3 regions of the Ornithinibacter aureus genome follow, and region 1 is predicted to be linked to each of the others. Evidence: predicted binding sites of a transcription regulator. Region 1 holds the regulator's gene; each other region holds the start of a gene.
The links. Region 1 encodes LexA, which represses DNA repair genes until DNA is damaged. Its sites were predicted from a motif close to TCGAACANNTGTTCGA; they were not measured.
Positions count from the first base shown of each region.

Region 2: C8E84_RS02705 (HNH endonuclease signature motif containing protein) is a predicted target of LexA. The motif match lies at 8,222-8,237, and genes of this name have one in related genera.
Region 3: C8E84_RS03805 (DUF6504 family protein) is a predicted target of LexA. The motif match lies at 2,103-2,118, and genes of this name have one in related genera.

Region 1 is NZ_VMSB01000001.1:1,026,534-1,036,094, forward strand. It holds gene C8E84_RS04895 (hypothetical protein) at 1-1,622, shown strand, start outside; gene C8E84_RS04900 (hypothetical protein) at 1,705-1,932, opposite strand; gene C8E84_RS04905 (GNAT family N-acetyltransferase) at 2,106-2,699, shown strand; gene C8E84_RS04910 (hypothetical protein) at 2,838-3,536, opposite strand; gene C8E84_RS18320 (DNA glycosylase AlkZ-like family protein) at 3,648-4,229, shown strand; partial or broken gene C8E84_RS18325 (DNA glycosylase AlkZ-like family protein) at 4,234-4,746, shown strand; gene C8E84_RS04925 (class F sortase) at 4,753-5,415, opposite strand; gene C8E84_RS04930 (hypothetical protein) at 5,415-6,056, opposite strand; gene C8E84_RS04935 (LysM peptidoglycan-binding domain-containing protein) at 6,386-6,769, opposite strand; gene lexA (transcriptional repressor LexA) at 7,018-7,740, shown strand; gene C8E84_RS04945 (DUF4259 domain-containing protein) at 7,894-8,319, opposite strand; gene C8E84_RS04950 (NAD-dependent protein deacetylase) at 8,467-9,378, opposite strand; gene C8E84_RS04955 (LysR family transcriptional regulator) at 9,556-9,561, shown strand, end outside.
Region 2 is NZ_VMSB01000001.1:548,293-557,853, forward strand. It holds gene C8E84_RS02665 (helix-turn-helix transcriptional regulator) at 1-74, shown strand, start outside; gene C8E84_RS02670 (helix-turn-helix transcriptional regulator) at 74-1,054, shown strand; gene C8E84_RS02675 (hypothetical protein) at 1,058-1,372, shown strand; gene tatA (Sec-independent protein translocase subunit TatA) at 1,431-1,733, shown strand; gene tatC (twin-arginine translocase subunit TatC) at 1,760-2,572, shown strand; gene C8E84_RS02690 (aspartate:alanine exchanger family transporter) at 2,584-4,176, opposite strand; gene C8E84_RS02695 (YegS/Rv2252/BmrU family lipid kinase) at 4,224-5,111, shown strand; gene C8E84_RS02700 (DEAD/DEAH box helicase) at 5,133-7,946, shown strand; gene C8E84_RS02705 (HNH endonuclease signature motif containing protein) at 8,250-9,561, shown strand, end outside.
Region 3 is NZ_VMSB01000001.1:779,960-789,520, reverse strand. It holds gene C8E84_RS03815 (3' terminal RNA ribose 2'-O-methyltransferase Hen1) at 1-1,260, opposite strand, end outside; gene C8E84_RS03810 (YbaK/EbsC family protein) at 1,509-2,033, opposite strand; gene C8E84_RS03805 (DUF6504 family protein) at 2,156-2,455, shown strand; gene C8E84_RS03800 (SAV_6107 family HEPN domain-containing protein) at 2,536-2,967, shown strand; gene C8E84_RS03795 (DNA polymerase III subunit alpha) at 2,975-7,093, shown strand; gene C8E84_RS03790 (IS5 family transposase) at 7,246-8,220, opposite strand; gene C8E84_RS03785 (class I SAM-dependent methyltransferase) at 8,356-9,141, shown strand; gene dinB (DNA polymerase IV) at 9,160-9,561, shown strand, end outside.

The sequences.
Region 1 (9,561 bases):
CGTGGCGGCCCGGGCCGCGCGACGGTGGGGCTGCGTGGCGGGACCTGCCCGCCGGCACTCCGCTCGAGTGGCTCGTCGACGCCGAGGTCGGTGACGCGGCGCGGCCCGGGGCGCGTGAGCTGGCGCTGGCCGGGTGGGCCCTGCTCGAGACGCTCGAGGACCTCGGGGAGGTCCGTGCGGCGGCGGCGCTGCGGGAACGGTTCGCCGTGGTGGGCGGTGGTGAGGAGGCTGGCGGAGGCGAGGAAGCCGGCGGAGGTGAGGGCGCCGGCATCCGCACCGCCCATCTGGCCGACTCGTGGAGCCCGGTCGCCGACGCGCTGCTGGACACGGCCATCGACGCCCACGCGGTGCTCGCCACGTTCGAGGGCGGGGCGCGGCCATCGTGGTGGCGCACCGCGTTGCGCACCGGACCTGCACGCCGCGCGTCGGCCGAGCGGGCCCTGGCCCACTGGGTGTCGTGGGTGCGGGCGGAGGTGTTGCCGGATCGCGGCGACGACGGGTGCTGGGTGGGGTCCCGGCTCGAGCACGAGTTCGCCGTCGCCACGCCCACCCGGGTGCTGCGAGCGCCGGGCCACGGGGGTGGCGAGGTGTCGTGGTCGAGCTTCGACGTCGAGCCGGGGTCGGCCGACGGGGAGGGCGGTGTCGGCGATCCTCCCCCGTCGCAGGCGGTGTCGCGGGTGATCGACCGCACGATGCTCGCGACGGGCCTGTCGTTCCCGGGCATGCCGGCCGCCCGTTTCTGGGAGCTCGAGGACGCCCGGGTCGACCTCGGGTCGGTGTGGGCCGACCCGCACGAGCTCGCTCGCCTGCTGGTTGTCGAGTGCGCCCTCGTGCACGGCGGGGACTGGCTGGTCGTCCCGGTCGACGTGCCGGCAGGGGTGGTCGTGACGGTGGATGCCGTCGAGTACACCGACACCTTCGGCACGACGTGGACCGTCGACACCGACGGCGCGGACACGGAGCGGTGGCGGATGTATGCCGTGACGGGAGCGGGTGCAGGCGCTGGTGCTGGTGCGGGCGCTGGTGCTGGTGCGGGCGCGGGCTCGGAGGCCTTGCCGGGGCTCGTCGTGCCCCCGGCATCCTCGGGGGTGCTGCAGGGTGCGCCGATCGAGGACGTCGGCTTCCTGCGCGACGAGTCGGCCAACCTCGTCTGGGCGATCGAGCACCTCGTGCCCGGGGCGGGCGGAGACCCCGTGGTGCCGCGGTCCGCCCCGCCCGCGAGGCGCGTGTCTGCGGCATCCGTCGAGGGCGAAGAGGTGCTCGCCTATGACCTGATGACCGAGGTCCCGCAGACCTGGACGCCGTTCCTGCCCCGAGTCGGGCCGATCGCAGGCCGCGCCGTCGGGGCGGTCACGCTGGTGCGTGGCCGGGTCGCGCGGTACTCGGGCGACTCCCGGGTGGACGTCGCCCCCGCGGGGACGGTGCTCAGCGGCGACGAGCACCGTTGGGTGGACTCCGCCGAAGTGCCCCGCGACGGCGTCCGGGTGCAGAGGGTGCCGGTCATCTCCCGCCGCGGTGACGGAACCTGGGCGTCGTGGACGGGACGGCGGGTGCTCGTCGGGCGCGGGGAGGCAGAGTCCGGGCTGCGCGCCGACATCACGGTGCGCCGGCCCCGCCCCTGAGCGCAGGTGCCCGACACCGTGTACGCCACGGAGTAGAGCCAGATCGAAGGGTGCTCGGGTTGCACACCTCGAACCGGAAGTCCTACCCCTTGGGGAAGACCGAGCACGAGTTGCCCGGGCTCTTGCACGCACTGATGAACCGGAACGTCGGCTCGGGCCCCGACGTGGCCATGGTCGGCGCGGCCGTGACCATGGCGATGGTCGGCACGCTCCACGCCACCCCCTTGGCAACGGTTCGCCGACTCTCCGGCGAGGTGACGGCCTGCGGCTGCCCCGCCGCGGCATTCAACTGAAAACGCATGTCAGACATCGATTTCCCCTCCCTGAGCACACCAGTGGTGTGCAAACCCCGGACGTGCCGCATGTCCCCTGCGGCACGGATTCCACGCTAGGCACGCGCGCGGCGCCCATGTGGGCGATTCTGGAACGAATGTGAGCAATCTCAGGAACGGCTCCGTCAGGGGTCGGTGGTTCGCTGGACCCATGGACACCGCGACCTGGCAGACCCACCCGCTGACGCCCGACCGGTTCGACGACTTCGCCGACATCGTCAATCCCAACCGTCGCGAGGTGGCGTGCTGGTGCCTGTCGCACCGGCTTCGCGCGGCGGACATCCGCGAGCTCGGCGGCGACGGAGAAAACCAGCGGGAACGGGCGATGCGGGCGCTGTGCGAGCGTTCCGTGCCGCCCGGTGTCGTCACCTACCGGGACACAGTTCCGGTCGGGTGGTGCAACATCGGGCCGCGCGCAGACATCCCTCGCTTGGTGAACAGCGCGCTGATCCGGCCGGTCGACGACGTGCCCGTCTGGAGCATCGTGTGCGTCGTCGTCCGCGGCGGACACCGTCGACAGGGGGTCGTCGGGCACCTCCTCGAGGGGGCCGTGGCGCACGCCGCCGCCCACGGCGCACCCGCCGTCGAGGCCTACCCTGTGGATCCCGTAGGTCGTATGGACACGACGATGGCCTTCGTCGGCACGCGGTCGATGTTCGAGCGGGCCGGCTTCGAGGTGATCGGCACGACGGATGCCGTGGCGAGCAGGATGCCGCGCATCGTCATGCGCCGCACGCTGGGCTGAGGCGATCTCGCCTGCTCGAAGCGGGGCACCCACCGAGCTTGCCCGAGCTTGCCCTGACCAACGCACCCATACCCACACACCCGCACCCACACCGACCAATAGGTCAGTGTGGGTACGGGCTGTCCGGGTCAGCGCTGCTCAGACCGTGGGGCCCTTGGCGCGCAGCTTGTCGACCTCGGCCATCGCCTCACGCAGCTCACCGAGCCAGGTGTCGGCGTGCTCACCCACGAGGCGCACCGACCACGCGAGGGCGTCGCTGCGAGAGCGTGCCACACCGGCGTCGACGAGGGTGTCGAGCACGGCCCGCTCGGGCTGACGCAGCCGGGTCATGACCGGGACGGCCAGGTGGGTGAACATCACGGTCGTCTCGCCGACGCGCGCGCCCCACGAGACGGTGCGCTGGTAGCGGGCCTGGGCCTCGCTCGCGGTGGCGATCCGCTCGTCACGGGTGTCGGCGCGGAACCGGCTGATCCGGCCCTCGGCCTTGGCCGGGTCGGTCTCGGCGTCGACGTTGGCGAGGACACCGATGACGGTGATCTCCTCGCGGTCGACGGTGATCTCGACGCCGTCGAACCAGTCGTCGGGCAGGCGCCCGGTGAACCAGCTCTGGGCGTCGTCGGCGCTGGGCAGGTCACCCTGCTGCCAGCCACCGGGGCGGCCGAAGCCACGCCCACGGGGGCCACGAGGGCCGCGCGGGCCGTCCTCGCCGGGGCCGCCGCCGGGGCCAGGACGACCGCCACGGGGACCGCGGACGCCGCGCATGCCGCGCGGCCCACGGGCCGTTCCCGAGGCGTCGACGGTGTCTGGGTCTGAGGGGGTGACGTGTGGGTGTCGCATGGCGTACTCCTTGCAGTGATTACTTGAATACATCCTATCAAAAGCAAGGCACGCCGAATCTGTTCCCGAGCACGACGTACCCCGTCGGCGGTCGGTGCGACGATGACCGGCATGCGCACGGCATCCCTGCCCCAGGTGCGCCGACGGCGGTTGGCCACCCAGCGCCTGTCGGCGGCCGGGCTGCCGCACGGGGGTGACGTCGTGCGGCTCCTCACCGCCGTGCAGTCCCAGGACGCGCCGCTGGCCGCGTGGTCACTCGCGATGCGGATGCCGCCCGGCACCACCTGTGCGGGCCTGCTGGCCGAGCAGTCGACTGGCGGCTGGGTGCGCACCCACGTGCTGCGCCCCACCTGGCACCACCTCGCCCCCGAGGACCTGCGCTGGATGCAGCGCGCCACCGGCCCACGCGTCGAGTCATCCCTGAACGGCCGGCGCCGCGGGCTCGGGCTCGACGACGACCTGATCCTGCGCGCCTTCGGAGTGCTCGAGCGCGTCCTCGCGGGGCCGACGCCGCACACCCGCCGAGAGCTGCGGCCACGCTTCGAGGCGGCTGGCCTGCCGACCGACGTCGAGCGGCTCGCGCACCTGCTCATCGTCGCCGAGCTGCGCTCGTTCATCTGCTCGGGCCCGCCCCGCGGCGCGGAGCACACCTACGTGCTCGCCGACGAGACGCTGCCCCCGGCCCCCCCTTGACAGCCTCGACGCCGACGACGCCCGCCGAGAACTCACGCGACGTTTCTTCGCCGGCCACGGCCCGGCATCCGAGCGCGACTTCGCCCGCTGGTCCACCCTCACCCTGACGCAGATCCGCGCAGCCCTGCGTGACCTCGAGGGCGCCCTCGACCACGTCGACGCGGGCGGCCACCGCCTCTGGTTCGACCCTCGGATGCCGTCGCGCACCTCGCGCGCGCCGGTCGCCATGCTGTTGTCGACGTTCGACGAGGTGTGCCTGACCTATCGGGACACGGGCTTTCCCCGCCGCGACCCCTCCGCGGCGCGGGCCCGATTGGTGTCCGAAGCCGGCGGCGGGATCGCCGTTGTCGGCGACGAGGACGTCGGCGTGTGGAAGCGCACCGTGACACCGAAGGCCGTCAAGGTCACCGTGCGGGGCGACACCGCGCTCGATGCCGCGGATGCCGCGGCGCTCGGCAACGCGGCATCCGGCCTTGCTGCGTTCCTCGAACTCCCCCTGGACCTGACGTTCGCGTAGCCCTCGTCAGACCTTGTCGGCGATGACGACGAAGTTGGCGACCCGGTGACCGTCACCGCGCAGACCGTAGGCGTCATCGCAGGTGATGATCGCCAGCCGGGTCCGCGAGGTGTTCTCACCCCAGACCGTCTGGTCGGTGGTGACCTTCTTCTTGTCGATGGCGCCAGCCCGAGTCACGCGGTACTTCACGGTCTTCCCACCCTCGAACACCTCGACGGTGTCGCCGACCTTGACGTCAGCCAGGTCGGCGAAGACGTCGGGCCGCTTCCCGGTGGCGACGTGAGCGGCGATGACGGCCGTGCCGACCTTGCCGGGGCGCACCCGCTCGTACCCCGTGAACCACATCACGGTGCCCGGGGCTGGGTCGATCGTGCCGTTCGAGCTCAGCCCCTCCCCGCGCATGGCGCGGTCCAGCCCGATGGCCGGGATCCGGATGCGCAAGCCCTCGGTCGAGGGCGCCTTGCTCGTGGATGCCGTCGGGGTTGGTGTCGGCGTGGGCGTTGGCGTGGGGCTGGGAGTGCTCGGGGTGATCGATGGCGCCGGGGTCGTCGCGGCTGGGGTGGCCGCGACGGGAACGGCATCGCCGTCGCGCTGCATCACCCAGGTGAGCAGCGCGACGGCGAGGACGATCAGGGCCACGCCCACCGCACGCAGTGGGCGAGAAGTCATCAGCGGTGGCTGCCCTGACGGCGGCGGCTGAGGACGAGGGCGCCTGCTCCGGCGACGAGCGCGGCGCCGGCGGCGGCCAGCCCAAGACCCGGCACGGAGGCGGAGTCACCGACGCGGTCGGTCTCGACCACGGGGCCGGTGACGGTGGGCTTCACCGAGGGCTTCGTGCTGACGGTCGGCGACGGGCTCGGGCTGACCTCGTCCTCGTACTCGGCGACGCAGAGGATGACCTCAAGGTTCTGACCGGCGGCGTGCTCGATCTCATCACCGACCGAGGGCTCCCAGTAGAGCTCGAGGTCAGGGTCCTCCTCCGTGCCCTCTTCGGGGAAGCCCGCGAGAACCGCGAGGTAGTAGCCGAAGTCTGCGGGCTCGGCATCCTCAGGAAGCTGGAAGGCGTCGGTGATCTCGGGGATGTCGACCGGGGTGCTGATGTCGCCGAAGGACTCACACCACGCGTCGACGTCCTCCTCCTCGGCGAGGATGTCCTCCCACACCGTCGGGTCAAGCAGCTCGGGGTCGAACGGGATGGAGTCGTCGGGCTCGATCACGGCGGCGAACGCCGGAGCCGCGAAGGCGACGGGTGCCGCGATGAGGGCAGCGGCCCCGACGAGCGGCACCAAGGGCTTGAGAAGGCGGTTCATGGGGCAGACCTTTCGACAACGGGCCAGCACAGACCCGCCAGTGACTGATGAATGACACAGGGACTGGACAGAGCCGTTGATCCCCCGCTCACCCGGAACGATAGCGTCGCAGCGCACGACCCGCACACCCCATTCGGCTGATGACCACGGGCGGGCCGGCCGCCCACATCGACCAGGTCCAGCACCTCGAACGCCACTGCGTGAGAGCCGAGCAGCACGAAGGGCGCCACCCCCCTGCACGGGGGTGACGCCCTTCGGCGTTTCTGAGCCGGGTCGAGGGACTCAGGTCTGGGGCACCGGCTGCCTCACGGCACCCGGTGGAATGAGGGTCAGGAGCTCGGGATCACCAGCTGCTGGCCGGCGCTGACCTGCGCGGTACTGAGGTTGTTGGCGATCTGGATCGCGACGATGGCCTGGTCCATCGACAAAGTCGGCAGCTCGGCCACGGCGATCTGCGACAACGTCTCGCCCGGGGCGACCGTCACGGCCCGCAGCGGCTCACTCGCCCCTGCCCCGCGCAGCCCGGTCAGGCTGGTCACTGCGACCACCGCGAGCACGAGGAGGAACAGCGCCAGGCGACCGCGGCGCGTGAGGCGAACGCCACCGGCATCCGCCGTGGTTCGCGCGCCACCCTGCACGAGGACGAGGTGAGGACGCTTCGGGGCCGGCCCGGCGTACCCGAGCTCGGTGTGGTCCCACGCGAGTGCACTCATGATGTCTCCTCCATCTCGGGGGCCGAGGCCGCCGTCGAACCGGTGTTCGATAGAACGTCTGTACGAGTTGTAGCACGAATGTTCGAGCCACTCAAGACACACCTCGAAGAAATGTTTGAATTCTCTGTACGAGACTCGTAGGGTGGTGTCATGCAGGAGATCCTGCCGACGAGCACCGACAGTCGGCCTGACCTGCGAAAAGACCGGAACTGACACCAGCGCCGGTGACCGTGACCGAAGGGGTCGACATGGCACGTCCGAGGAACGCCGACATCCACGAGATGCCCGACCGCGGCGACGGCGGCGCGCTCACCCATCGCCAGCGCAAGGTCCTCGAGGTCATCCGCAACTCCATCGACCGGCGCGGCTACCCGCCGAGCATGCGCGAGATCGGCGACGCCGTCGGTCTGACCTCCCCCAGCTCGGTCGCCCACCAGCTCTCGGCCCTGGAACGCAAGGGCTACCTGCGGCGCGACCCGAACCGCCCCCGGGCGATCGAGGTCATCTCCCCCGACACCGCGAGCGACGAGCCCGGCTACCGCGGCGTGCCCGACCACGACGACGAGGACGTCACCGGCATCAACGACCAGCGGCCGGAGGCCACCTACGTGCCGGTGCTCGGTCAGATCGCTGCTGGTGTGCCGATCACCGCGGACGAGGTCGTCGAGGACGTCTTCCCCCTCCCCCGCCAGATCGTCGGCGAGGGGTCGCTGTTCCTCCTGCGGGTCGTCGGCGACTCGATGATCGACGCCGCGATCTGCGACGGCGACTGGGTCGTCGTGCGCCAGCAGCCCAATGCCGAGAACGGCGACATCGTCGCGGCGATGCTCGACAACGAGGCCACCGTCAAGACCTTCAAGCGGCGCGACGGCAAGGTCTGGCTGATGCCGCACAACCCGGAGTTCTCACCGATCGACGGAGACCACGCAACGATCCTGGGCAAGGTCACTGCAGTCCTGCGCCGCGTCTGACGGTCCTGCGCCGCGCCTGCGGCTGCAGCCGGGAAGAACTTTCTCGCCCGATGCCGGAACCTTCAGGTGAGCACCACTTCTTTTGTGGTGCTCACCTGAACCTTGTGGTGCGAACCTCGGCCCGCGCCGTCAGGGCGCGCTCTGACAGGTGCATCAGTCGTCGCGGTCGCCGAGCCACGCCAGGGCCCGACGGCAGGATGCCGTGACGTCACCGGCGAGCCCGGCCTCCTCCCACAGCTCCCACCACTCGTTGGCGTGCGAGCGCACCGCGCGGCGCAGCACCTGCCGCGACTTCTCCACGAGCTCCTGATCGCCCGTCGGCAGGGGCTCGTCGATGAGCCACTGCGGAAGGTATGGCTCCCCCTGTGCCGCAGCGGGATTCACGCTGGCACCCACTGCTGCGGCACCCGCCACGGCCTCACACATCTCCGGCGCCTCGATGTACCCCGACGACCGGAGCACGGTCTCGAGCGCAGCCAGGACGACGGCCGGTCGCTGGTCGCGCGGCAGGTCCTCCAGATCACCGAGGAAGTCGAGTGCGTCGTCGTTCTCGAAGGGTCCTGATCCGGTGGCTCCCATGGTTTCAGCGTACGCCTGCCAGAGCACGACGGGTCGGCGGCGGGGCGTTGCCCGCGTCACTCACGCATCGTCATGTGGCGGATCGTCATGGCGCGGATCGTCACGGCGGCGCACCGTTGCCCGGCCGGCGCTGGAGCGCTCCACGGGTCAGGCCTGGTGATCGACCAGGGCGCGCAGGCTCGGCCGAAGTGGGGCATCCACGCGCACCGTCATGAGGTCGTCGCCCCGTGTGGGTCCGCGGGTGATGGCCATGACGGGGATGCCGCGCTTCGCGGCGTGCCGGACGAACCGCAGTCCCGACATCACGGCCAGCGACGAACCCAGCACGAGCAGGGCCGGCGCCTCGTCGGTCAGGGCGTAGCAGGCGTCGACCCGCTCTCGTGGGACCGAGCCTCCGAAGAAGACGACATCGGGTTTGAGGGTGTCGGCGCCGCAGGTGGTGCAGTGCGGCAGGTGGAACGCGGTGACGAGCGCGTCGTCGAGCACGATGTCGCCGTCCGGGCGGATCTGGCTGCTCACCCGCGACCCGTCCGACGCCTCGCCCGACGCGAGCGCCTCGAACCCCGGATTCTGCTCGGCCATGCGGGCCTGGAGCAGGTCGCGGTCGGTGCGTGTGCCGCAGGTCAGGCACAGCACCTCGGCGAGCGTGCCATGCAGTTCGGTGACATCTCGACTGCCGGCGGCCTGGTGCAGACCGTCGACGTTCTGGGTGATGACCGGCCCGAGCACACCACGCGCCTGAAGCGCCGATACCGAGCGGTGGCAGTCGTTGGGCTCGGCGTGGCTGAACCGCTGCCAACCGATGAACGATCGTGCCCAGTAGCGCTGCCGAGCCGCGCTGCTGCCGACGAACTCACCGTGCTGCATAGGGGTGACCCGGCGCTGGCCGTCCGGGCCTCGGTAGTCCGGGATGCCGCTGTCGGTCGACATCCCGGCCCCGGTGAGCACGAGCGTTCCCGGGTGGTCCAACAGCAGCTCGGCCACCGCTTCGAGCGACGCCTGGGTGAGTGGTGCCGCAGAGGAGAGCGCAAGGGTGAGTGGCGCGACGGCATCCGGCATGGCGTGGATCCTCCCACCCCACCTCGACCTATTGCACTCCAGCCACCTCCCACCCCGACTGATTGCACGTCAGCCCCCTCCACGCCCATCCATCAGGTGGCTGGAGTGCAAGAAGTCGGATCACCCGGGGTACGAAAGTCATGGCAGGGGATAACTCGGCGTTATAGAATGCGGGGCATGATC
Region 2 (9,561 bases), 480 kb from region 1:
AGCCGCCCGAGCTGGTCGACGCCGTCGTCGAGCGACTGCGCGGGGCGCTGGCTGCCCACGGGGGGATGGGCTGATGGCTGGTTTCGCGACGGAGAGCGCCACCGCCCGGCTGGCGCGCCTGCTGACGATGGTGCCGTGGCTGGTCAACCGCCAGGGCATCGACCTGCGCCAGGCGGCCGACGACCTCGGGGTCAGCGTCGACCAGCTCGAAGCCGACCTCAACCTGCTCTTCCTGTGCGGTTACGGGCAGATGCCCGACGAGCTGATCGAGGCCGACTGGGAGGAGGGCCGGGTCTTCATCGGCAACGCCGACACCATCGCCCGGCCCCTGCGGCTGGGGGTCGACGAGGCGGTGACCCTGATCGTGGGCCTGCGGGCGCTGCGCGAGGTTCCCGGCCTGGGCGATCGTGATGCCGTCGAGCGGGCCCTGGCCAAGCTCGAGGATGCCGCGGGGTCGGCTGCCGCTCCCGCCGCGCGAGTGCGGGCCGAGGTGGCCGACGGCGGTTCGTCGGAGGTGCTGGCCCGAGTGCGCCGGGCCGTCACCGACCGGCGCCGCGTGCACCTGCGCTACCTCGTGCCTGCCCGCGACGAGGCCACCGAGCGCGACGTCGACCCCATGCGCGTGGTGGGCATGGACGGCCGGTGGTACCTCGAGGGCTGGTGCCATCGGGCGGGGGACACCCGGATGTTCCGGCTGGACCGCATCGAGGAGCTCACGGTCCTCGACGTCGACGGAACCCCGCCCGCCCACGCCCGTGAACGTGACCTCTCGGAAGGCACCTTCCGTCCGGCAGCGGACGACCTCCTGGTCACGGTCCACCTGTTGCCGGGGGCGACCTGGGTGGCCGACTACTACCCGGTCGAGTCCAGCGAGGAGATCTCGGCCGCTGACGGCGGCGGCCTCATGGTGCGGCTGCGCACCGCGGACACCGCCTGGCTGCGGCGTCTGGTCTGGCGTCTGGGCGGACGTGGTGTCGTGCTCGACCCGCCGCAGGTGGTCGCCGAGGTGGCGGCCGGGGCCGCTGCCGCCCTCACGGCGTACGGGGAGGGCTGAGCGATGCTGCCGTGGTGGGGTTGGTTCCTGGTGTGGACGGTGCTGCTCGCCGCCTCGGCTGCCCTGATCGGGCAGCGTGCCTGGCGGGTGTGGGGGAGCGTCAAGGGTGTGAGCCGCGAGGCTGCTCGCGCGAGTGCCCTGGTCGCCGAGCTCGAGGCGCGAGCCGACGAACTTCGCGACCTGGAGCCAGCGCCCCCGGCCGTCACACAGTCTCCTCTCAGGATGCGCGAGGAGTATCGGGCGGGCAAGGCCGCGACACGGGCGGCCCGCCGTGCACGCCGGGCGGAGCGCCTGCCGCCCTGGGCACGCGTAGACTGACCGACCAGACGCCACTGCGCCACCAGGCGTCCCACCATCAGCACAGGAGTTGGACCCCATGGGCAGGATCGGACCCACCGAGATCATCATCGTCGCGGTGCTCATCATCCTCATCTTCGGATGGAAGAAGCTCCCGGATGCCGCGCGCAGCCTCGGCCGCTCGGCTCGCGTGTTCAAGTCCGAGGTCGACGAGATGAAGAAGGAGTCCGAGGCCGCCAAGTCGGACGCCTCGAGCACCACCGTCAAGGGTGAGCCCATCGAGCCGGCGTCCAGCGTCGACCGCGCGATCCCGACCACCGAGGGCAACGCCGTGCGGGAGAACGCACCGCGCACGGACAACCAGTCCGGCCCCGTGGCCTGACCTCACCACCCGTCACCTCACCACCCATGGCTCGTCTTCGTCGGCGCCCTCGCGACCCCGAGGGCCGCATGACGCTGGGCGAGCACTTCCGCGAGTTCCGGCGTCGGCTGTTCATCTGCGCCGCCTCGGTGTTCGTCGCCTCGATCGTCGCCGGCTACTTCTACGACGAGGTGTTCGCCTTCCTTCAGGCACCCTTCAGGGCGTACGCCGAATCCAATCCCGGGGTCACCGCGAGCCTGAACTTCGCCGAGGCGACAGCGGCTCTGTCCAACCTCATCAGCCTGTCGATCTTCGTCGGGGTCATCGCGGCGAGCCCGATCATCCTGTGGCAGGCCTGGGCCTTCATCGTGCCCGGCCTGACCGGCAAGGAGAAGCGCATCTCCTTGGCCTTCCTCGCGGCGACCATCCCGTTGTTCCTGCTGGGCTGCTGGCTCGGCTACGCGATCCTGCCGCAGTCGCTGGCGATCCTCTACGGCTTCAGCCCGGATGGAACGTCGAACATCCAGCAGGTGTCGATGTACTTCTCGTTCGTCACCCGCTTCATCCTCGTGTTCGGCGTCGGCTTCCTCTTCCCGGTCGTGCTGGTCGGCCTCAACGTCATCGGGGTGCTGCCTGCGCAGCGCCTGCTCGCGGGCTGGCGCATCGCGGTGGTGTTCATCTTCGTGTTCGCGGCCGTCGCCACTCCCACTGCCGACCCGTTCACGATGTTCGTCTTCGCGGCGCCGCTCACGGTGTTGTACTTCGCGGCCTGGTTCGTCGCCCGCCTGCTCGACAAGCGCAAGGAGAAGGCGCGCCCCGACTGGCTCGACGTCGACGACAACGAGGCCTCCCCCCTGTAAACCGGTTCGGGTCAGCCGAGGCCGGCGAGCACCTGGGCCACGATGATCTTCGCGATCATCGCCACGGGGTAGACGAGCGCGTAGGCCACGCCGACGCGGGTGTCGTAGCCGGTCTTGTCGTTGACGTAGGCGAGGATCGCCGGCTGGGTCTGCGAGCCGGCTAGCGCCCCGGCGGTCTCCAGCCAGGTCAGCTTGCGCAGCACATGGACGCCGAGTACGAGGAGTGCGGCGGCGGATGCCGTGAGCACCAGTCCCAGCACGGCCACCTTCCAGCCCGAGTCCGACGCCAACGCCTCGGTGATGGTCCGACCGGCGCGCACCCCGGCATACGCGAGGAACGTGACCATCCCGAGGGCCGAGAGCGACTGCGCCGCGCCGTGGGACATGGAGGTGATGACCGGCCCGACCCGACCCAGCCGGCCGAAGACGAGGCCGACGAGCAGGGTGCCGGCAGCAGCGCCGACCGTGAAGCCGCCGCCGGGAGTGGGCACGTGCACGAGCCCGAGCGCCATGCCGGTCGCGAGCCCGAGGGCCAGCCCCCCGACGTTGATGTCGGACATGCCCCGGTCGCTGTCGCCGAGGTAGGCGCTGACGGCGGCCATCTGGTCCCGGGGGGCGATGACCCGCACCCGGTCGCCCATGGCGAGCACGAAGGTGTCGTGGGCGACGAGGTCGAGGTCGCCGCGCCGCACACGCGTCACCGCTGCGCCGAACCGCGCGTCGAGGTCGAGCTCGCCGATGGTGTGCCCGACGAGGGACTTGGTCGACAGCGTGATGCGCCGATAGTCCAGGTCCGCCCGGTCGGCGACGATGTCGTGGGACGAGACGTGACCGAGCTGGCGAGCCACGGCATCCAGCACGTCACGTGGGCCGACGACGGTGACGAGGTCGTTGTGTCCGATCACCTCGGTGTCGGCGGGCACCATGGTCGGGTTCGCGGCGTGCGCGTGCTTGAGCCGCGACACGGTGATCGCCCGGCCGTGGGCTGCTGACAGGGCGTCGACGGTGATGGGGTCGGTCGCCTCGACGCGGATCGTCTCGTGGCCGATCTCCTCGCGCCGCGACTCGCCGCCGGGGCGACGCAGCGACCAGGCGGCAACGGCGAGCATCAGGATGACGCCGCCGAGGTAGGTGATGGAGTACCCGACCGTCGGGGCTGCCGGGTCGGCAGCGCGGGCGGATGCCGCGGCGAGCGCGGGGGTGTTGGTGAGGGCACCGGCGTACGCACCGGCGATCGTGCCGCCCCCGATGCCGAGGATGCGACCGACGACCACGGCGATGGCGCCGACGAGCGAGAGCGCACCTGCGACGACGAGCATCGTCGGCCAGCCCCGGCGCAGCGACGAGAAGAAGTGGGTGCCCGAGACGACACCCACGGTGTACGTGAAGAGCACGAGGCCGAACGTGCCGATGACCTCGGGGATCTCCAGGTCGACGTCCACCGAGGCCGCCCAGGCGGAGACCCCCAGCGCCGCGAACAGCACGGCAGCCGGCCCGAGGTGCACCCCCTTGACGCGCACGTGCCCCAGTGCCGCGCCGAACGCGAGCAACACCGCGAGCAGGAGGAGGGGGTGTTCGGCCAGGAGGGTGAATGTCGTGTTCACCCTTGGATCGTCCCACCACGAGGATTGCTGCCACTACCGTTCGATACATGGCACGCATGGGTCTGATGATCAACCCGACCTCGGGCAAGAACACGGGGGCGCAGGTCGGTCAGCAGGCCCTGTCGCTGCTGCGGGACGCCGGGGTGGAGGTCCTCGACCTCAGTGCGTCCGATGCCCGCAGCGCCGTGGAGCAGGGCAGGGCCGCCATCGGGTCCGGCGCCATCGACCGGCTCGTCGTGGGCGGCGGGGACGGCATGGTGCACCTGGGTGCGAACCTGTGTGCGGGCACGCCGGTGGCCCTCGGGGTCATCGCGGCCGGCACCGGCAACGACATCGCCCGCGAGCTGGGGTTGCCGGTGCGCGACGCGGCCGCCTCGGTGCAGCGCATCCTGTCCGGCAGCACCCGCCGGGTCGACGTCGCGCGGTACACCACGGCCGCCGGTGAGCAGAGGTGCTTCCTCGGGGTGCTCGCCGCCGGCTTCGACGCCGTGGTCAACGAGCGCGCCAACGAGCTGACCTGGCCCAAGGGCCCGATGCGCTACAACCTCGCGATCCTGCGCGAGCTGCCGGTGTTCCGGGCCATCCCGTACACCCTCGTGCTGGACGGTGAGCGCATCGACACCGAGGCGATGCTCGTCGCCGTCGGCAACGGGCCCGCGTACGGCGGTGGCATGCGGGTCACCCCGGACGCGTCCTTCGACGACGGGCTGCTCGACGTGCTCATCCTGCGCAAGATCTCCACGCTCGAGTTCCTGCGCGTCTTCCCGAGGGTGTTCAAGGGCACCCACGTGAGCCATCCCGCCGTGCAGATCCGCAGGGCGCGCACGGTGACCCTCGAGGCCAAGGGCATCGTCTCCTACGCCGACGGCGAGCGGTTCGCCCCGCTGCCGATGAGCATGGAGGTCGTGCCCGGCGCGCTCACCGTCCTCGCCTGATCGCTGACGTAGCCTGAGCGCATGTCCAGCCCCGCCGAGAGGTACGCCGCGGCAGCGGCCCGCAATCGCCGGGAACGCAGCGAACTCGCGCGCTTCACGGCATCCCTCGACTTTCCCCTCGACGACTTCCAGCTGCGGGCCTGCGAGGCGGTCGAGCTCGGCAAGGGCGTGCTCGTCGCGGCGCCCACGGGGGCCGGCAAGACCATGGTCGGCGAGTTCGCCGTGCACCTGGCCCTCGCGACCGGTCGCAAGGCGTTCTACACCACCCCCATCAAGGCCCTGTCGAACCAGAAGTTCCACGACCTCGTGCGGGTGCACGGGGCCGCGAACGTCGGTCTGCTGACGGGAGATTCGTCGGTCAACGGCGAGGCTCCGATCGTCGTCATGACCACCGAGGTGCTGCGCAACATGATGTATGCCGGGTCGCGCACCCTCGAGGGGCTCGGCTTCGTCGTCATGGACGAGGTGCACTACCTCGCCGACCGGTTCCGCGGGGCCGTGTGGGAGGAGGTGATCATCCACCTGCCCGAGCACGTGCAGGTGGTGTCGCTGTCGGCAACCGTGAGCAATGCCGAGGAGTTCGGTGACTGGCTGGCGGAGGTGCGGGGCAACCACGAGGTCGTCGTGTCCGAGCACCGCCCGGTGCCGCTGTACCAGCACGTCCTCGTCGGCACGACGATGTTCGACCTGTTCGCCGGAAACCGGGTCAATCCCGACCTGCTGACCGCCATCCGCAGCGCCGAGGAACGCGGACGGTGGCAGGACGAGCCCCGACGCGGCGGGGGAGGACGTGGCGGGCCCCGTGGTGGTCCGCGTGGGGGCGGCCGTGGCCCGGGTGGAGGCGCGGGGGGTCGAGGTTTCGCCCGCGGCGCTCGGCCCGGTGGTGGCGCGAGCCGGGCCGAGGTCATCGAGGAGCTCGACCGTGACGGGCTGCTGCCGGCCATCACCTTCATCTTCAGCCGGGTCGGGTGCGAGGCCGCCGTCGGCCAGCTGCTCGCCGCCGGGACCCGGCTGGTGCCCGAACGCGAGGGGCTGCGAATCCGGCGTCTCGTCGAGGAGCGGGTGGACTCCCTGGCCAGTGAGGACCTCATGGTGCTCGGCTACTTCGACTTCGTCGAGGGCCTGTCGCGGGGGTTCGCCGCGCACCACGCCGGCATGCTGCCGCTGTTCCGCGAGATCGTCGAGGAGCTGTTCACGGCGGGGCGCATCCGTGCGGTGTTCGCCACCGAGACCCTTGCCCTGGGCATCAACATGCCGGCCCGCACCGTGGTGCTGGAGAAGCTCGTCAAGTACAACGGCGAGGCCCACGTCGACATCACCCCCGCCGAGTACACCCAGCTCACCGGGCGTGCCGGGCGTCGTGGCATCGACATCGAGGGCCACGCGGTGGTGCAGTGGGCCCGGGGAGTCGACCCGCTGGCGGTCGGTGGTCTGGCCTCGGCCCGAACCTACCCGCTGCGCTCGAGCTTTCGCCCCACCTACAACATGGCCGTCAACCTCGTGTCCCAGGTGGGTCGTGAGGTGGCCCGCGAGATCCTCGAGACGTCGTTCGCCCAGTTCCAGGCCGACCGGGCAGTGGTCGGCATCGCCACGAAGCTGCGCCGCAACGAGGAGGGGCTGCACGACTACGACGAGGCGATGCACTGCCACCTCGGCGACTTCCGTGAGTACGCCGCCCTGCGCCGCAGCCTCGCCGACGCGGAGAAGGACGGGGTGCGGGCGCGCTCGGCGTCCCGCCGAGCCGAGGCCGCACTGTCGCTGGAGGCCCTGAAGATCGGCGACGTCATCCGCATCCCCGCCGGGCGTCGAGCCGGGTGGGCCGTCGTCGTTCAACCGGCCCGCACCGGGCGGGGCGCGCCCACCGGGCCGAGCGTGGTGACCGAGGACAAGCAGTTCCGCCGGCTGACCACCGTCGACGTCCCCGAGCCGGTCGAGCCGATGGCCAGGGTGAGCGTGCCCGCCCACTTCAACCCCAAGTCACCGAAGTCCCGCCGTGACCTCGCGACGTCGCTGCGGGTCGCTGCGCCGCACGGGCTCGACGACGCACCGTCGCGTCGTTCGCGTCGTGGTGGCGCTGGTGGCGCTGGTGGCGACAACGAGCCCGAGCACGTGCGGATGCTGCGTGAGCAGCTGCGCGCGCACCCCTGCCACCAGTGCCCGGACCGGGAGGCCCACGCCCGGTGGGCAGAGCGCTGGTGGCGTCTGAAGCGCGAGACCGTGGGCCTTCAGCGCAAGGTCGAGGGCCGCACGAACACCGTGGCCCGCACCTTCGATCGCATCTGCGACGCGCTCGAGGCCCTGGGCTACCTCGACGGGAACGGCACCGCGGTCACCGAGCGGGGAGAGCGACTGCGCCGGCTCTACACCGAGAAGGACCTGTTGGCTGCGGAGTGCCTGCGGCACGATGTGTGGAAGCTGCTCGACGCGCCCTCGCTCGCGGCCGCGGTCTCGGCGCTCGTGCACGAACCGCGGCACCAGGAGGCCGAGGTCTCGCCGAGGATGCCCAATGACGATGTCGCTGCGGCCCTCACCGCGATGGAGCGGCTCTGGTCGCAGATCGAGGACCTCGAGACCGAGCACGACCTGCCGACCACCTCGATGCCCGACGGCGGGATGGCCTGGATGGTGCACCGCTGGGCCTCCGGTGACCGACTCGACGCCGTCCTGCGCGGGCAGGAGATGGCCGCCGGTGACTTCGTGCGACGCTGCAAGCAGCTCGTGGACCTGCTCGACCAGGTGGCCAAGGCCAGCACCGACGCCGTGGTGCGGCGCACCGCCCGGTCCGCGATCGACGGGGTCCTGCGTGGCGTCGTCGCGGCCGACCGCCTCGACTGACCGACCCCGACCTATTGCACTGCAGTCACCTCGCTGGTGGCCATCCGTCGCGTAAACCCGTGACGCCGGGGCCGACGCGGGCCCCGGGTCGCTGTCGGTGGTCGCTGTCATGCTGGGCCTGTCACGTTCCGGGGACGAGGAGCGGCGCTGAGGATGGGGGATGGACATGCCAGCCCGCAATAGGGCGTTCCGTCACCCAGAAGGCCCGGTGCGCCCGTGGGGGTTCGCGGCCAGGGCGCCCTCGGCCACGGGACCTCGCCCGGTTCGGTTGCGAAACGAACTGGTGTTCGAGTATGATGAGTCATGGACATGCAGCCGTTGAGCCTGGTGGAGCGTCGCTCCCGGGTCGAGGCTGCCCGTGAGGCACTGACGGGGATCACGCAGGTGCTGTACCAGTGCTCGGGGCCCGAGCTGGCTGAGGTGCTGGGTGTGGTCGATGCCGTGGTGGCCCAGGGGGTTGCGGCGCGGGTCGCGATCACCGCGGAGGCGTTGGGTCGTGGTGAGGTCGAGGCGGCCGGGGTGAACGCGACGGCGTGGGTGCGTGATCACGCGCCGTCGTTGCGGCAGGGCGGCGCGGCGGATGTCGCGACGATCGCGGGGCTGCTGGCCCCGGCGCACGCGCGGTGGGGTGGCGACGCCGGTGGGCTGGATGCGGACTCACCCGAGGGGATCGTCGCGGATGCCGTGGTGAGCGCGGTGGTGTCGCCGGGTTTGGGGTGTGCGGCGGTGCGGGAGATGACCCGACTGGGCCCGTTCCTGCTCGATGAGGTCAAGCCGACGGTGGTGCGCTCCATGCTCGAGCTGGGTGCGGCGTGGGGTTCTGGGATGCTGCGCCGGCTGCGGCCCAGGCTGCTCGCGCAGTACGGCGCGCCGGGGGTGTTCGATGACCTGCAGGAACGGTTGGCGTCGGCGGCGCGGCTGTCCGCACCGTTCGTGGAGTCCGGAGACCTCACCGAGTACCAGCTGTGGATGACGCCGGAGCAGGCGGCAGCGTTGGAGGCGGCGATCGGCCCGCTCAGCGCCCCCGCCCCCAACGACGTGACCGGGGAACGTGACCTGCGCCCGCTCGGGCAGCGGCGGGTCGAGGCACTGACGCAGGTGTGTCAGCGCTCCAGCGCCCTCGATGGTGACCAGCACGGCGGCGCGGACGGTGCCGCCGGGTCCGCGCACGCGGTCCACGTCATCATGTCGCTTGCGGACCTGCAGGCACGCACCGGGTGTGGCGAGGTCGTGGGGTCCACCGCGACCGGGACCATCCTGTCGCCGCAGGTGCTGCGGCGCCTGTCCTGCGACGCCGACCTGATCCCCCACGTGCTGGGCAGCGCGGGGGAAGACCTCGACCTGGGCCGGGTGGTTCGCCTGTTCACCCGGGCGCAACGACGCCGGTTGCTGCGCCGCGACCGCGGGTGCACCTACCCCGGGTGCACCGCCCCCGTAGCCTGGGCCAAAGCGCACCACGTCGTGCACTGGGCTGATGGTGGGCTCAGCGACATCGACAACGCTGCCCTGCTGTGCCAACGCCACCACACGGTGGTCCACCAGCGCCGGTTCATCGCGCAGGTGAACCCCACCCCCGACGAGCACGGCCGGTACGTCATCTGGGACCTCACCCACG
Region 3 (9,561 bases), 250 kb from region 1:
CCGCATGCCGGTCAGGTCGTCGTAGTGGACGTTGTACTCCCGGTTGGGGGTGGTCACGAGCACGGCACCGGGGGAGGCGGTGCCGAAGACGACCGACTCCAGGGCGGGCAGCCGGCTCGGGTCGACGTGTTCGATCACCTCCATGAGCACGGCGGCGTCGAACCCGGCGTAGCGCGGGTCCTCGTAGGTCAGGGCGCCCTGGAAGAGCTCGACCCGGTCGGCCTGGCGCTCGGTCATGGTGTCGAGGTGCAGGCGGCGAGCCGCCTGGTGCAGCGACCCAGTCGACACGTCGCTGCCGGCGACCTTGGTGAAGGAGGGGGTGCGCACGAGGCGCTCGAGGAAGGCCCCGGGGCCGCAGCCGAGGTCGATCACCGAGCTCACGCCGAGGTCGAGCAGCTCGGCGAGCACGGCATCGTGCCGCTGGCGGTTCAAGGGAGTGCGCGCGGTGGTCTGCGGCTCGGTGGTGAGGGGCTCGGAGGTGAGGGGTGCGGCGTCCTGCTCCACGGCATCCGATGTCCGGGAATCGTCGCCGAGTTCGGTGAGGCGTTCGAGGGCCACCCGGGTGTATCCGGTGCGCGCGAGATAGCGCCGGGTGATGAGCTCGGCCTCGGGGTGGCCCGCGAGCCAGTCGCCGCCGGAGCGCAGGAGCTTGTCGACCTCGTCCGGGCCCTGCCAGTAGTGCTTGGACTCATCGAGCACCGGCAGCAGCACGTGCAGCTGGGTGAGGGCGTCGGCCAGGCGGACGGTGCCGGTGAGGGTGAGGTCGACGTAACGGGAGGGGCCCCACTGCGGGAAGGCCTCGTCGAGGGCGATGGGGTCGGCGACGACCTGCCAGCCCAGCGGCTCGAAGATCCGGTGGGCGATGGCGGGTCCGCCCCGGCACGGCAGCACGGGGATGCGGATCTGCAGGGGAATGGGGGAGTCGGCCAGGTCCTGGTGCGACGCGCAGCGCCCGATCCGCGCCGTGCTGAACACCTCGGCCAGGGTCACGGCGAACAGGGAGGACGCGGCGTACGAGCGGTCGTTGACGTACTGGCCGAGGCTGAAGTCGGGCAGGTTGCGGGCCCGACCGCGGGCCAGGCGCACCGGGTCGATCTCGAGGAGCAGGGCGGCCGTGCAGCGCTCGTCGGTGGCCTGCGGGTAGAAGACCGTCGCGACCCCGAAGCTCTGGGTGAACTGCTGGACCCGGTCGGGGTGCTTGTGCAGCAGGTACCCGAGATCCGTCGCGGGACGGTGGGTCGTCGAGATGGTCAGGTACACCGCGTCAGTGTTGCCGACGACCGGTGTGCCCGCACGCCGATTTGTCGAGCCGGGCCGCGCCCTCATGGGTCGGTCGCGCCGGCCGCGGGCACGGACCCCCCTCAACGTCCACTCCCGCGGTCGGCGCGACCACGTGTGTCGAGCATGACGGCCAGCACGGGGCTGCCGCATGCGTACTCGTACTCAGATGTGCCAGATGGCGATCTGGTTGCGGGAACTGGGGTTCAATCAGCCCGTCTTCGGCGATGTCAGGCGACGTCCATCGGCTGACCGCCGGTGATCCGCACCAGGTCGTCGTAGGTCGTCGCGAAGACGCTGTGGCTGTGGCCCGCGGCGGCCCAGACGACCGTGTACGTCGCGAGGTGCGTGTCGATGATCGTGCGCAGCGGGTGGGGGTGGCCGACCGGAGCGACGCCGCCGATCGCGAAGCCGGTGTGCTCGCGCACGAAGGCGGGGTCGGCCCGCTCGATGCTCGCGAGGCCGGCCCGGTCGGCGACGGAGACGACGTCGACCCGGTGCCCTCCGGAGGCCATGACGAGCAGAGGCAGGCGCTCGCCGTCGTGGGTCGTCGCGATGAAGACGAGGCTGTTCGCGATCTCGGCAGGCGAGATGCCCAGGGCGTCGGCGGCGGCCTGGGCGGTGCGCACGGCGTCGGGGAGGTGGCGCACCTGCGGGGTGAGACCGTGCTCGGCCAGGGCCTGCATCACCGAGCGCACGCCGGCGTGGTCGGAGAGGTCTCGCGGGGGGTTCTGCTCGCTCGGCGGCTGGGTCATGGCGGCAGCGTAGCGACCCGGTGACGCGGGCTTGACGAGCTGTCGGTGGGCCGCGTTATGGTGGAGGCATCGAACATCTGTTCGACAAAACTGTTCGACACCACTGCGGGGAAGGGGAGGTCATGGTCCGCCGCCACGATGAGACCATCCGTGTCCGCAGCGCCACGGTCAGTGCCGGCATCGACGGCCCTCGCGACTTCGTCTGGCGCGGTCGGCGCTACACCGTGTGCGCCGTGCTGGCCTCGTGGCAGGAGCGTCGGGCCTGGTGGCGCGAGGTCGGTGACCTCACCGGTGGGGCCGCGTTGCCGAGCCCGCAGCGCCGGGTCTGGCGGGTCGAGGCACGCCCACCCTCCGGCACCGCCGGGGTCTTCGACCTCGGGCTCGACGACGACCGCTGGCTGCTCCTGCGAGCCCACGACTGAGTCCCACCGCCATGGACCCCGCACCGAGCACCACAGCACCGAGCACGCAGCATCCGATGAACCATCTTCAGGAGCCCCCGATGAGCCACGCCGCGACCACCCTGGACCTCCTCGACCGGTCGCGAGAGTCCCTGACCAGCGGGTACGCCGCCTCGGCGGCATCGGCGCGCTACCTCGCCGCCTCGCTGGCAGCCCTGCGTGCCGGGGCGGCGATCGTCGCGGCCCGGGCGGCGACCCACCCCGGTGCCGGGTTGGCCGCTCGCGGCAACGGCCCCCACGACGTGTGGGCGCTCACCGCCAGGGTCGCCCCCGAGCTCACCGAGTGGGCCCAGCGCTTCGCGGCCTCTACGGGGCAGCGGGTCGGGGTCGAGACCGGGCTCGTGCGGGTCAGCGCCCGCGAGGCCGACGACCTGCTGCGTGACGCCGAGACCTTCGTCGACCTCGCGGCCCGTCGCCTCGGGGTGCCCGGGGTGCAGCGCCCGCAGCGGCTCGTGCCCGTGCGCTCGGCCTGAGGGCGTCGTGGACGGGTTCGCCCACCTCCACGTCGCCTCGGGGTTCTCGATGCGCTACGGCGCCTCGATGCCCGAGGACCTCGTCGAGCGTGCCGTCGCCCACGGCCAGGGCGCGCTGGCGCTCACCGACCGCGACGGGCTCTACGGCGCGGTGCGGTTCGCCACGGCGTGCGGGCGGGCCGGCATCGACCCGGTCCTCGGGGTCGACCTCGCCGTCGACGTGGGTGGCGGTGTCACGGCTGGCGGTTCCACGTCGGGGGGCGGTGGTTCGGCTGGAGGCTCCAGCTCGGGCGGCGGCGTCACGGCTGGCGGATCCACCTGGGGTGGGGGCGCGAGGTCGGATGCCGTGAGTCACCCCCCGCGCCCGCGCACCCCCGTGCGGGGTGGGGCCATCGTCGACCCCCGCCGCCCACGGGTGACCGTGCTCGCCCGCGGCCAGGTCGCCGGGGTGGCTCCCGGTGCGGGGTGGGCTGCCCTGTGCCGGCTCGTCACGCAGACCCACCTGCGCGGCGAACGGGGGGTCCCGGTGACCAGCCGCGACCTCCTCGCCACCTGGGCCTGGGGTGCTGATTCCCCGGGCGCCCCACCACACCCCGACTTCGTGCGACGTACAGACGGTTCTCACACCTCGGAGGCGGGCGGAACCGCCACAACGTCGCACGACGTCGGGGACGTTCTCGGGCCGAGCCGGCTGCTCGTGCTGCTCGGCCCCGACTCCGACGTCGGGCGGGCAGCCCTCGCGGGTCGCCGAGACCGCGCCCGGCACCTGCTCGCGGCCTGGCAGGCCGTGCTGCCCCGTGACGCCCTCGCCGTCGAGGTGGTGCTGCACGGTGGTCCGGAAGGAACCTCCGGATGCCGGTCGCACGCCGCCAGGTTGCTCTCCCTCGCCGACGCGGCCGGCATCCCCGCCGTCCTCACCGCTGCCGTGCGCCACGTCGACCCCGACCAGGTGCGCACCGTCGACCTGCTCGACGCCGCCCGCCGCCTCGTCGTCCTCGACTCGCGCCACCTCGACCGGGTCACCGACTCGGGGCACCTCGCGAGCACCGCGCAGATGCACGCCAACGCCCTCGATGTCACCGGGGGAGACCGCTCCCGTGCCGACCGCCTCGTCGCGATGACCGCACTCGTCGCGGCCGAGTGCACCCAGCAGGCCCGGCCCGACCTCGGCATCGGGGCGGTGCACCTGCCCGAGGCGCAGGTGCTCGGCCTCGGCGCCGCGGACGACCCCATGGCGGTGCTCACGCAGCGCTGCCGCGACGGGGTCGGCCGCCGCTACCCGGGAGCCGGGGAGGCCGAGCGCCAGGTGGTGCTCGACCGGCTGGAGGAGGAACTGGCCGTCATCGAGACCCTGGGCTACCCCACGTACTTCCTCACCGTCGCCGAGGTCACCGACCTCATTCGGGCCCGTGGGGTGCGGGTGGCCGCCCGCGGCTCGGGTGCCGGCAGCCTGGTCAACCACCTCCTCGGCATCAGCGGGGTCGACCCGATCCGGCACCGGCTGCTCATGGAGCGGTTCTGCTCCCCGCTGCGCGCCGAACTGCCCGACATCGACGTCGACGTCGAGTCGGCCCGGCGCACCGAGATCTACGAGGCCGTGCTCACCCGGTTCGGCGGTGAGCGGGTGACGTGCGTGTCGATGATGGACACCTACAAGGTGCGCCACGCCGTGCGCGACGTCGGCGCCGCGCTCGGGCTGCCCCCCACCGAGGTCGACGAGATCGCCAAGGCGTTCCCGCACATCCGCGCCAAGGACGCCCGCCACGCCATCGCCGACCTGCCCGAACTGCGCAGTCGCGGCCTCGACAGCCCTCGCATGGCGGCCTTCTTCGACCTCGTCGAGGCCCTCGACGGTCTCCCGCGCCACATCGCGCTGCACCCCTGCGGCATCGTGCTGTCCAACGCGGGCCTGCTCGACCGCACCCCGGTCGAGGCGAGCTGGTTGGGGTTCCCGATGAGCCAATTCGACAAGGACGACGTCGAGACCCTGGGCTTCCTCAAGCTCGACGTGCTCGGCATCCGCATGCAGTCGGCGATGGCCCACGCGGTCGCCGAGGTCGAGCGGGTGAGCGGGGAGCGCATCGACCTCGACGACGAGGAGCAGGTGCCCCACGAGGACCCGGCCACCTACGAGCTGATCCGCACCACCCGCACCCTCGGGATGTTCCAGATCGAGAGCCCGGGGCAGCGCGAGCTCATCGGCAAGCTCGGGCCGCGCCGGTTCGACGACCTCATCGTCGACATCTCGCTGTTCCGGCCGGGCCCGGTCAAGTCCGACATGATCACCCCGTTCCTCAACAGCCGCCACGGGTGGAGCGCAGGCCGCTTCATCCACCCGAGCCTCATCCCGGCGCTGGAGGAGACCGAGGGCGTCGTCGTCTTCCACGAGCAGGTGCTGGTCATCGTCGCCGAGACGACCGGGGTGAGCCTGGCCCAGGCCGACGAGGTGCGCCGCAGCATGGGCACCCCGCAGGGCCAGGTCGACGTCGAGGCCTGGTGGCGCCCCGCGGCCGCCGCCCGGGGCTACACCGCCGAGGACCGCGACCGCATCTGGGAGGTGCTGAAGTCGTTCGCGAGCTTCGGGTTCTGCAAGGCCCATGCGGCCGCCTTCGCCCTGCCGACCTTCCACTCGGCGTGGCTGAAGACCCACCACCCCGCGGCCTTCCTCGCCGGCATCCTCACCCACGACCCCGGCATGTACCCCAAGCGGCTGCTGCTCGACGACGCCCGCTCGTTCGGCATCCCCGTGCTCGGCTTGGACGTCAACGCCTCCACCGACACCTACCGCATCGAGCAGGTGTGCGAGCCCACCCCGGATGCAGGGCCCCCGGTCGAGAGTAGGCAACTCGCCGCTGGCAGCACCGACGAGACGGCGATTCCCTTACTTTCGACTGAAGGGGAGTCGGATGCCGTGGAGTCGGATGCCGTGGAGCCGGCGTGGCAGCGCGCGAACCAGCCGTACGGCATCCGACTCTCCCTCGCCGACGTCAAGGGGATCAGCGCGGCCGAGGTCGCCCGGGTCGTCGCGGGTCAGCCGTACGCCGACCTCGGTGACTTCTGGACGCGGGCCCGGGTGAGTCGCCCGGTCGTCGAGCGGCTCGTCCTGGCCGGGGCGTTCGACTCGCTGCACGGGATGGGGGACGGTGGGCTCGGCCGGCGTGGTCGGGTCACCCGCCGCGACCTGCTGCTGCACGTCGCCGAGCTCGAGCGGTGGGACCGCGGTTCCGGGGGGCCCGTGAGGCGCAGCCGACGCCTCCCGGTGCCGAGCATCGCCCCGCCGCGCGAGGACGGCGCGGCTGCGCTGGCCGGGCTCCCGCTCGACGTCCGGGAACAGGCCGCTGCCCAGTCGCAGGCGGCGCGCGAGGTCGTCCCGGCGGGTGCCCAACCGACCCAGCTCACCCTCGACCTCGGTGACCGGCCCGAGCTGGTCCCCGGGGCCGGGCTGCCCGAGCTGACCGGCCCCGAGAAGGTGCGCGCCGAGCTCGACGTGCTCGGGCTCGACGTGTCCGCCCACGTCGTGCAGTTCTACGACCCGCTGCTGCGGGCGCTTCGGGTCACCCGCAGCGTCGACCTGCTCGCCACCCGCAGCCGCAGCCGGGTGTGGGTGGCCGGGGTCAAGGTCGCCACCCAGACCCCGCCGGTGCGTTCGGGGCGACGGGTGGTCTTCCTCACCCTCGACGACTCCACCGGGCCAGCCGACTGCACCTTCTTCGAGGACGTCCAGGGCCCCTACGCCGACGTCGTCTTCCACTCGTGGCTGCTCCTCGTGCGCGGGGTGCTGCGCCGAACCGGGGATCGTGGCGTCTCCATCCGCGCCACCGGGGCCTGGGAGCTCGCCGGTCTCTGGGACGCCTGGCAGCTCGGTGGCCTCGAACGGGTGCAGGCCGTCATCGCGGCGGGGGAGGCGGATGCCGTGGCACGCGCCGAGGCCGCCCGGCTCGCCGCGATCGAGCAGGACGCCCACACCGGGCGGCGCGTCCTCGTGCACGCCTCGGGCTTTCGCCAGTCGCCCTACGCCGACACCCGCCCACCGGGGCTGGACCCGCGCTCGGGGCGGGGTGCGCCGGTCGACGCGCTGCCCCCGCGCAAGCTGTGGCACGCCAGCCCCGGCAGTTCCGGACACTAGGGAAGCGCTGATCAAGGGGGCAGTTGGTTGGTGCGGGGGCCCGGCGGGGTCGGGGGCACTCCCCGGGGGCTCGTTTCGCCCGGTGGGTTGGGCTCTTGACCCCCGGGTCTCGGGGTGTTTCTAGCGGTTGCGGGCAGGCTGAAGCCTGGCCGTCACCCCATGAGGGCGGCGGCCCTGGCGCGCATCAACCAGTTCGCGGAGGCGAACAACACGTTGAGGTGGTTGAGGTTCTTCGCGATCCCGCGGTAGCGGGTCTTGGTGAAGGCGAAGTCACGCTTGACGATGAGGAACGGGTGTTCGACCTTGGCCCGCACCGACGCCTGGCGTGATGCCACGGCGCGGTCATGCTCGGGCATCGTCTTGAGCACCCCTTTACGTGGGGCGACTTGCCACGTGATTTGTGACAGGTCTTCGTTCTCGGCGATCTCGGGCCGCTTCGCAGCTCCTTGGTACCCGGCGTCGGCGTACACAACCTCGTCATCGGCGCGCACCAGGTGCACCGCCTCGTCCAGGTCATGCACGTTCGCCGCGGTCGCGGTCACCGTGTGGACGTACCCGGTCCCGGCATCAGCGCCGATGTGGGCCTTCATCCCGAAGTGCCACTGGTTGCCCTTCTTCGTCTGGTGCATCGCCGGGTCGCGGGTGCCGGTGGCGTTCTTCGTTGATGACGGCGCCGCGATGATCGTGGCGTCGATGATGGACCCGCCCCGCATGATCCAGCCCTGCTGCGCGAACACCTCGTTCTGCGCCGCCAACAGCTTCTCCCCGAGGTGGTGCTCCTCCAACAAGTGCCGGAAGTGCAGCAGCGTCGTGGCGTCCGGGACCTGCTCGACCGCGAAGTCCAACCCCATGAACCGGCGCATCGCGTACGAGTCGTACACCGCGTCCTCCACGCCCTCATCGGACAGGGAGAACCACACCTGCAGCAGGTACATCCGCAGCATCGTCTCCACCGGCTTGGCCTTACGGCCCCGCTTACCCGCACGATCCGCGTAGTAGAACGGCTCGATCACCCCCACCCACGACGCCCACGGGATCGTGGCGTCCATCGCTTCCAAGAACTTCTCCCGACGCGACACACGCCGCCGGTTGCCGTACTCAATGTCGGTGAAACTGGGCTGATCGATATCCACACCCCATTCTCCCGGGACCCCACCCACCAAGGCCGAAGACGCCCCGGCCAGCCGAGAAAATCAGTGATTCCCTAGGGTGGGACGCCAGACACCGACCCTGCGGTACCGACCTGAGCGAGGAGACCAGCCGTGGCTGACGAGCGGGCCCGATCCCGTCGGGCAGCAGGCCCTCCCGGGCTGCGCACGGCTGCCGTCCACGGCGCCCTCGACGCCTTCGCCGCCCGGCGCAGCGCCGAGCTCGGGCGTCCCCTGCGTGTGCTCGACCTCGGCGGCGGCACCGGCGGCACCGCCGTGCCCCTCGCCGTCGCCGGGCACGACGTCACCGTCGTCGACCCCAGCCCCGACGCCCTCGCCTCGCTGCGCCGCCGCGCCGCCGAGACCGACACCTCGCAGCGGATCCACCCCGTGCAGGGTGACACCGACACCCTCGGCGAGCTCGCCGCGGGCGGCGAGCCGGCGGCATACGACCTCGTCTGCCTCCACGGCACCCTCGAGGTCGTCGACGACCCGGATGCCGCGATGGCGGGCATCGCGACCGTGCTCGCACCCGGAGGCACCCTCTCCCTCGTCGTCGCCCAGCGGCTGCCTGCCGCACTGGCCCGGGCCCTGGCGGGGCAGTTCGCGCGGGCGCAGGCCATCCTCGAGCGGCCTGACGGGCGTTGGGGTGACGACGACCCGGCACCACGCCGCTTCGACGAGAACGTCGTCCTCGACCTGCTGCGCACTCACGGGTTCACCCCGGTCGACAGCCACGGGGTGCGCATCTTCAGCGACCTCGTCCCCTCCGCGCTGGTCGACTCCGAGGCCGACCGGGCTGCGCTGCTCGAGCTCGAGGAGGTCGCGAGCCGCCACCTCGACCACCCGCTGCTCGGTGGCCTCGGCAGCGTCCGGCACGTCCTCGCCACCCGGGGCTGACGGCACCGGAGGCCACCGATGAGCCGACGCCAGTACGCCCTCCCGCACCGGGACGCCAGCGAGCCGCCCGACGACACGGGGTGCACGGTCCTGCACGTCGACATGGACGCCTTCTACGCGGCGGCGACCCTGCTCTCCCACCCCGAACTCGTCGGCACCCCGGTCATCATCGGCGGGGGCAACCGAGGGGTGGTGCTCTCGGCCACCTACGAGGCGCGCCGGTTCGGGGTGACCTCGGCGATGCCGATGTCGCGGGCGCGACGGCTCTGCCCCCAGGCGGTCGTCCTGCCCCCCGACCACGCCCGCTACAGCGCGATCTCCGCAGCCGTCATGGAGACCTTCCGTTCGGTGACCCCGGTCGTCGAGCCGCTCTCGCTCGACGAGGCCTTCCTCGACGTCTCGGGGGCGGTTCGGGCGATG